One region of the Buttiauxella sp. AC142 genome, then DNA from elsewhere that is predicted to be linked to it. Evidence: riboswitches for the same ligand, from Rfam matches in the RefSeq annotation. Region 1 holds a riboswitch; the other holds the start of a gene.
What was found. Region 1 has a riboswitch for thiamine pyrophosphate ahead of thiC (phosphomethylpyrimidine synthase ThiC). Riboswitches for the same ligand answer to the same signal wherever they lie in the genome.
Positions count from the first base shown of each region.

Region 2: another riboswitch for thiamine pyrophosphate. It lies ahead of thiM (hydroxyethylthiazole kinase); the one in region 1 lies ahead of thiC (phosphomethylpyrimidine synthase ThiC).

Region 1 is NZ_CEEDCH010000001.1:4,818,357-4,822,567, reverse strand. Features, by position in the region: gene hemE (uroporphyrinogen decarboxylase) at 1-566, opposite strand, end outside; gene nudC (NAD(+) diphosphatase) at 601-1,374, opposite strand; gene AC0IWZ_RS22505 (Rsd/AlgQ family anti-sigma factor) at 1,469-1,972, shown strand; TPP riboswitch at 2,024-2,134, shown strand; gene thiC (phosphomethylpyrimidine synthase ThiC) at 2,223-4,124, shown strand; gene thiE (thiamine phosphate synthase) at 4,124-4,211, shown strand, end outside.
Region 2 is NZ_CEEDCH010000001.1:2,900,374-2,904,584, reverse strand. Features, by position in the region: gene AC0IWZ_RS13545 (VasL domain-containing protein) at 1-1,293, shown strand, start outside; TPP riboswitch at 1,463-1,559, shown strand; gene thiM (hydroxyethylthiazole kinase) at 1,596-2,384, shown strand; gene thiD (bifunctional hydroxymethylpyrimidine kinase/phosphomethylpyrimidine kinase) at 2,381-3,190, shown strand; gene AC0IWZ_RS13530 (GntR family transcriptional regulator) at 3,261-4,007, shown strand; gene AC0IWZ_RS13525 (PfkB family carbohydrate kinase) at 4,119-4,211, opposite strand, start outside.

The DNA.
Region 1 (4,211 bases):
ACGCTTTGCGCCAGCTTATCGAGCAGAAGATGCAGCGCTTGCGGGTCGGCATACATCATCTTTTTAATCACGGTAAAGGCTTTGCTGCTGCCGCCTTCAACCATATAAGTCGCCAGCGTCCACGGGCTTCCGGTGAAACCAATCAGCGGCACTTCGCCTTTTAACTCGCGGCGAATGGTGCGTACTGCGTTCATTACATAACCCAGTTCATCTTCTGGATCAGGGATCGGCAGTTTTTCGACATCGGCACGGCTGGTAATTGGCGAGCGGAAACGCGGGCCTTCACCGGCTTCGAAATAGAGACCAAGCCCCATCGCGTCTGGCACGGTGAGAATATCGGAGAAAAGGATAGCGGCATCCAGCGGATAGCGACGCAGCGGCTGCAATGTCACTTCACAAGCCAGCTCCGCATTTTTGCACAGCGACATAAAATCGCCTGCGACAGCGCGCGTGGCTTTGTATTCTGGCAAGTAACGACCTGCCTGCCTCATCATCCATACTGGCGTGGTATCTACAGGTTGGCGTTGCAGCGCCCGCAGGTAACGGTCGTTCTTCAGTTCAGTCATTTTGAATTTCCTTTGGCTGTATCGCTCAAGTTTATCACTCATAGTCCGCGCGACACAGGGCGACGGTATCTTCAATCAAACGACGCGCCACCGTGCCTGGCGGCGGCAACAGCGGGAGCTGATCATATCGATACCAGCCCGCGTCAATTAACTCTTTCGGGTCAATTTTAATCTCGCCACTGTGATAATCCGCCATAAACGCAGTCATCAACGATTGCGGGAACGGCCAAGGTTGGGAAGTTACATAGCGTAAATTCTTAACGCGAATGCTGCTCTCTTCCATCACTTCACGCGCCACGGCTTGCTCGAGGGTTTCCCCAACCTCAACAAACCCGGCCAGGACGGTGTAAACCCCGTTGCGATGACGCGTATGTTGGGCAAGCAGGATTTGATCGTCGCGACGAATGGCTACGATGATGCACGGTGAAATTTGCGGGTAATAACGTTCACGGCAGTGGTTACACAGCATCGCCCATTCGGTTTTGCTGACGTGCATTTCATGGCCACAGTAGCCGCAGAATTTGTGCGAGCGATAGAACTCCGCCAACTGCACGCCACGCCCAGCCAGCTGGAACAAACCCACATCCTGGTCAATCACCTGACGCACAGAACCCATATCCGCCTTGCGATTTTCTCGCACCAGCCAGACAGGCTCGTTTTCCCATTCGCCGATGGGTATCCCCACCGCGCCATCTAATTGAAATTCCTCTGCCGCTCCGTGAGGTAGCTCACCTTTAGGCAGCCACAGTTTTTGTTCATGACTGACGATAAACCAGCCCTGATCTAACTTTTGAATTACGCGTTCCATAACCTGGTGCACATCCCCGAGTTCGCTGGTATAAACAAATAGTCGTAACACTTTTGGGTACGTTTGCGTCACATCTCTACTCACGGAGTCAATCATGCTTAACCAGTTAGAAAACCTGACTGAGCGCGTTGGTGGTAGTAATGAGTTAATCGACCAATGGCTTCATGCCCGCAAACATCTGTTGGTAGCTTATTACAATATGGTTGGGATCAAGCCTAACAAGGAATCCCATACTGCGCTCGATGAAAAGGCTCTGGATAATTTTTGCCATAACCTCGTGGACTATCTTTCTTCCGGCCATTTTAATATTTATGAACGCATTATCAGTGAAATGGAAGGTAGCAGCCCACTTTTAGCCGCCACTCATCTTTACCCACAACTTGAAGCCAACACCCAGCAAATCATGGATTTCTACGATTCGCATCTCGAAAGCGCAATCGATCATGATAACTATATTGAGTTCCAGAAAGCACTTTCCGGCATTGGTGAAGCGTTAGAATCCCGCTTTTCGCTGGAAGATAAACTGATTCAGTTGGCGTACGACCACGATCTAAATGACAGTGCTAATGAGACCGGCAGCCTTGCACGTCCGGCTTGAGTTCTGCTCTGTTAACGCGTAATTTACATATCGACCCGTAGCAATACGGGTTTCTTCTTGTCGGAGTGCCGAGTGCGTTAAGCACCGGCTGAGACCGTTAATTCGGGATCCGCGGAACCTGATCAGGTTAATACCTGCGAAGGGAACAAGAGTAATTCTGCTTTTGGGTTCACCCGTGCGCGGGCGCCCCACATTCATTACTCCTCCGTTGTTCTGACAAGCCACTTCCTGATAATTACTGGAATGAGCTATGTCTACTACTGAAAAAAAACCAAACAGTCGCGAACAGCGTGCTGCTGCCCAACACTTTATCAATACCCTCGAAGGCACAGCTTTCCCTAACTCTCAGCGAATTTACCTCACCGGCTCGCGTGATGATATCCGCGTGCCGATGCGTGAAATCCAGCTTAGCCCGACAGCCACTGGCAGTAGCAAAGAAAACCCGCAGTTCACCCCTAACGATGCCATTCCGGTTTACGACACTTCTGGCGCGTATGGCGACCCGGCTATCAACATTGATGTCCTGCGCGGTCTTTCTCCACTACGTGAAAACTGGATTGCCGAACGTGATGATTGCGAAATCTTGGCCGACCGCAGCTCTGCCTACACCAAAGAGCGCCTGGCCGATGACGGTCTGGATGAATTGCGTTTCGAAACACAGCTCACGCCGAAGCGGGCTAAAGCCGGGAAAACCGTCACGCAACTGCACTATGCACGCCAGGGAAGAGTGACGCCGGAAATGGAGTTCATCGCCATTCGCGAAAATATGGGCCGCGAGCGTATTCGCGATGAAGTGTTACGCCACCAGCATCCAGGCCAGGGTTTTGGTGCGCGCCTGCCAGAAAATATCACGCCGGAATTTGTGCGTGACGAAGTGGCGGCTGGACGGGCAATTATCCCCGCTAATATCAACCACCCCGAATCTGAGCCGATGATTATTGGACGTAACTTTCTGGTGAAAGTGAACGCCAATATCGGCAACTCGGCGGTCACTTCCTCCATTGAAGAAGAAGTGGAAAAACTGGTCTGGTCCACGCGCTGGGGGGCAGATACCGTGATGGATCTGTCTACCGGCCGCTATATCCACGAAACCCGTGAATGGATTTTGCGTAACAGCCCGGTACCGATCGGCACTGTGCCAATTTACCAGGCGCTGGAGAAAGTTAATGGCATCGCCGAAGACCTGACCTGGGAAATGTTCCGCGACACGCTGCTGGAACAGGCTGAGCAAGGCGTCGATTACTTCACGATTCACGCCGGAGTACTGCTGCGTTATGTGCCGATGACCGCCAAACGCCTCACCGGAATTGTTTCACGCGGTGGCTCGATTATGGCGAAATGGTGCCTATCGCATCATCAGGAAAACTTCCTGTATGAGCACTTCCGCGAAATCTGTGAAATCTGCGCGGCTTACGACGTTTCGCTCTCTTTAGGCGACGGTCTGCGCCCCGGCTCCATCCAGGATGCCAACGACGAAGCACAATTCTCTGAGCTGCATACGCTTGGCGAGTTAACCAAAATCGCCTGGGAGTACGACGTACAGGTGATGATTGAAGGACCGGGGCATGTGCCAATGCAGATGATTCGCCGCAACATGACCGAAGAACTGGAGCATTGCCACGAAGCGCCGTTCTACACACTCGGCCCGCTGACTACCGATATTGCGCCTGGTTACGACCATTTCACGTCAGGAATTGGTGCGGCCATGATCGGCTGGTTTGGCTGCGCGATGCTGTGTTACGTCACGCCAAAAGAACATCTTGGCCTGCCAAATAAAGATGATGTTAAGCAGGGTCTGATTACCTACAAAATTGCGGCCCATGCCGCAGACCTCGCAAAAGGCCACCCTGGTGCGCAGATACGCGATAACGCCATGTCGAAAGCCCGCTTTGAATTCCGCTGGGAGGATCAGTTTAACCTCGCACTCGACCCGTTCACTGCCCGCGCGTATCACGACGAAACGCTGCCGCAGGAGTCCGGCAAAGTCGCGCACTTCTGTTCCATGTGCGGGCCAAAATTCTGCTCAATGAAAATCTCCCAGGAGGTTCGCGATTTCGCCGCTAAACAAGCCATTGAAGTCGGACTGGAAGATATGTCGCAAACCTTCCGGGCAAAAGGTGGCGAAATTTATCTGCGCCAGGAGGAAGTGTGATGAACAAACCTGCATTTCCCGCTGTGCCGCAGCGGTTGGGTTTATACCCGGTGGTTGATAGCGTTGAATGGATTGAGCGACTGTTGG
Region 2 (4,211 bases), 1.9 Mb from region 1:
TTACGTGATGAACTAGCAAAACTATCCCATCCCGCTCGTCCAGACGTGAACTGGCAGTATGTTGAAAAACTGGCATTAAATCTGTTCGATACCAATGGTGTCGAACTCCAGACGGCGGCATGGTTTACCCTGGCAAGAACAAACCTGGCAGGTATACAGGGTTTCAATGAAGGCATGGCGATTCTTGATGCCCTGATACGTTATCAGTGGTCAGCGATGTGGCCTGCATCGGCACATGCCCGTATTGAAATACTCAGCAGCCTGAGTAAACGTCTCCAGCAGATATTCCGGACACTATCATTTCACAGAGTCGATTTACCAGCCCTGTACCAGAGCGAAAAATTACTGAGCTCAACAGGTGAAGCCTTACAACGTCTGGAGCTTCACAACGCAGCCGGGACGGACGTGATACGGCAAATATTGAAAAATGCCGTAGTCAGGCTCGAAAATAGCGATGCTTCCTCAGACCAGTTAGAAAGCCATCATACTGACGTCACGCTGCCAGTACGGGCAGAGGATCTTGTGCCAGAAGTGAACAACAGTCCACGTTGGGTATATGTCGTAGATACTCAGCCAACGGTTGATGGCGAAGTCAGGCAGAAACCAACACCCCGAATCGCACCCGGTCTGGCATTTCTCAGTGGGTTGCTTACGGCGGGAGTATTGAGCCTGGTTGCGTTTAAATTCATACCGACATTGTTTAGCCATCCCGATGAAGAGGCGGTGATGTCATCTCTCAAAGCTTTACCAGCCAGCCTGCCTCTTCCGGTTTCTGACCAACTACGACATGATTCACCTGCATGGTTAGCAAACAGTGATAGCTATGCGAAGACATTAAGAACCCGACTGGATGAACTCATCACCATGCCTCCTTACTGGCCTTTACAATATGGCTCTCAACTGGTCGAGCAAACCCGTCATCTTTACCCCGATACAGAACTGTCAAAAACGGTTTCAACAGACTGGCAGTCAAAGTTAGCGACGAATTCTTTGCCTGCTGCCAACATCAGCGGGTGGTATCAGGGAATGACTGAACTTCAGAAACTCCAGGACAGATTGAACCAACTAGATGAAAAGAAGGGTAAGTACATGACGGTGAGTGAGCTCAAAACAGCGGTGTTCTCTATATCAAAGTCATTCAATGACAGCATTCCGGCCGAAGAGCTGATAAGGCAATTGCAAACATCCCCTGTAAACCAGCCAGTGTCCAGAGACTTACAAAACCGGGCGGATTTACAGCTCAGGCAGCTAAATAATTCCTATATGTTGATCACATCAGAAGGAAAGGGATAGGTGTTAGTACTATTCAGGATCTGAATGGTTAACGTGATGTATGTTCATTTTACATACAGGTTTTAAGCTCCTGTCTGCGTGAAGAAGAGATGCTGACAGGCCGTGTGCAAGTGCTTGCAATTGCGAACTTCTTCCCCTACGCTATTAATATTAAACGAAATTGTTTAACTCTCATGACTCGGGGTGCCCTTCTTTGTGAAGGCTGAGAAATACCCGTACCACCTGATCTGGATAATGCCAGCGTAGGGAAGTCAGATGCCTGCCTGGTCATCTCTTCTTCACGCCAGGCAGGAGCTTACAAGATGCAACCTGACCTGTTACCCGGCCACTGCGCCGCCTCGGTTTTACATAACTTACGCAGCACACCCCCTTTAGTCCATTGCATGACCAATGATGTGGTGCAGGGTTTTACCGCCAACGTGCTGCTCGCCATTGGCGCGGCTCCCGCTATGGTCATTGAGCCAGAAGAGGCTGCGCAATTTGCCCCCATTGCCAGTGCATTGCTGATTAATATCGGAACACTCACCGCTGATAGCAGTCGCGCAATGCTGGCCGCCATTCACGCCGCGAATCAATCCTCCACGCCATGGGTACTCGATCCGGTTGCCGTCGGCGCTCTGGCGTTTCGTACGCGATTTGCCCATGAACTTCTCGCGCTAAAACCTGCTGCAATCCGGGGTAATGCTTCAGAAATCTTAGCCTTAGCAGGGGAGCATTCCGCAGGTCGTGGCGTAGATAGCGCTGACGACGCACTTTCTGCATTACCCGCAGCCCTTAAACTGGCACAGCTGACTGGCGCGGTGGTGGCAGTTACCGGCGAGGAAGATTACGTCACCGATGGCGAACACGCCTGGAGCGTTGCGGGCGGCGGCGTGTTGATGACGCGCGTGGTCGGTACCGGTTGCGTGCTTTCCGCCGTGGTTGCCGCTTGTTGCTCGCTGCCAGGGTCGCGGCTGGATAACGTGGCTGCCGCCTGCCAGTTTATGAAATTCGCCGGTGAACAGGCGATTGCCGTGAGTCGCGGCCCTGGCAGTTTTGTCCCGGCGTTTCTTGACGCACTTTACGGACTTAATGCGGAGGCTCTGGCATGAGAGGGCAAAAACGCATTAACGCATTAACGATTGCTGGCACTGACCCCAGCGGTGGCGCGGGCATTCAGGCTGACCTGAAAACATTCTCGGCACTGGGGGCGTATGGCACCAGCGTGATCACCGCGCTGGTGGCGCAAAACACCCGCGGTGTGCAATCTGTTTATCGCATTGAACCGGCGTTTGTCGCCGCCCAGCTTGATTCTGTGCTCAGCGATGTGCGCATCGACACCATTAAAATTGGCATGCTGGCTGAAACTGATATCGTTGAAGCGGTGGCTGAACGGTTGGCTTTTTACAATGCACGCAACGTGGTGCTCGATACGGTCATGCTGGCGAAAAGTGGCGACCCCTTGCTTGCGCCCTCTGCGGTAGAGAGTCTGCGTCGTCGGCTGTTGCCACAAGTGACGTTGATCACCCCGAATCTGCCTGAAGCCGCCGCATTGCTGGACGCACCACATGCACACAGTGAGCGAGAAATGAAGGAGCAGGGCGATGCACTGCTGGGAATGGGGTGCAAAGCGGTGTTGATGAAAGGCGGCCATCTTGATGACGTCGAAAGCCCGGACTGGTTGTTCACCCGCGACGGTGCGCAACGTTTTACCGCTCCGCGTGTCCAGACTCGCCACACTCACGGCACGGGATGTACGCTTTCTGCGGCCCTTGCCGCACTTTATCCGCGCTATCTTGACTGGCCGAAGACTATTTCGGCGGCTAAAGCGTGGCTATCTCAGGCGTTAGAGCAGGCGGATTCGCTGGAAGTGGGCCACGGAATTGGACCTGTGCATCATTTTCACCAATGGTGGTAATCGAGGTAATACCTGTATAAGACCATTGAGTTATACTGGTTTCACCTTATCTTCCGGACATTTGCGCGAAATGGAACAGGTTCACCTGCAGCTCATTGAACAACTCATCCAGCGGTTTTCGCAGGCCGACAACACGCCGCTGTATTTGAAATTCGCCGAAACGGTGAAATCGGCGGTACGCAGCGGTGTGTTGCCGCAAGGGAATATTCTGCCGGGGGAGCGAGATCTCAGTCAGTTGACCGGCGTTTCGCGCATAACGGTGCGCAAAGCAATGCAGACGCTGGAAGATGAAGGGGTGGTGACGCGTTCCCGAGGCTACGGCACGCAGATTAACAACACGTTTGAGTATTCGCTGAAAGAGGCGCGTGGCTTTTCGCAGCAAGTTGTGTTGCGCGGTAAAAAGCCTGACACACTGTGGGTCAACAAACGCGTGGTGAAATGCCCGGCAGATGTGGCCGAGCAACTGGCGATTATCGCCGATAGCGATGTTTTCCTGCTGAAACGTATTCGTTATGTCGATGAAGATGCGGTTTCGGTGGAAGAGTCTTACGTGCCAACGGAATTAATCGCCAATGCTGATGACATCGGCGTTTCGCTGTATGACTATTTTCGCAGCCAGAATATTATCCCGCAACGAACGCGTAGCCGCGTCAGCGCCAGAATGCCCGACAGCGAGTTCCAGTCGCATATTAAGCTGGATACGCCGGTGCCGGTTCTGGTGATCAAACAGGTGGCGTTTGACCCGCAAAACCGGCCTATCGAATACAGCATTAGTTATTGTCGCAGCGATCTATATGTGTTTGTCTGCGAAGAATAATACCCATCATACTTCAAACGGCATCTTTGTTGGCTGCGTTCACTTGCCCGAATCGCTTAGTTGACTAAGCTCATCGGGACTCGCTCTCTTGCCGCCGCGATGCCGCTCGAATTATTTTGGGTATTGGCAGAGTTGTTCAATAAAGGGGGCGCAATCGCCACCGCGGTGGCTAACGACATAAGAAGCCACGGCATTACCCAGACT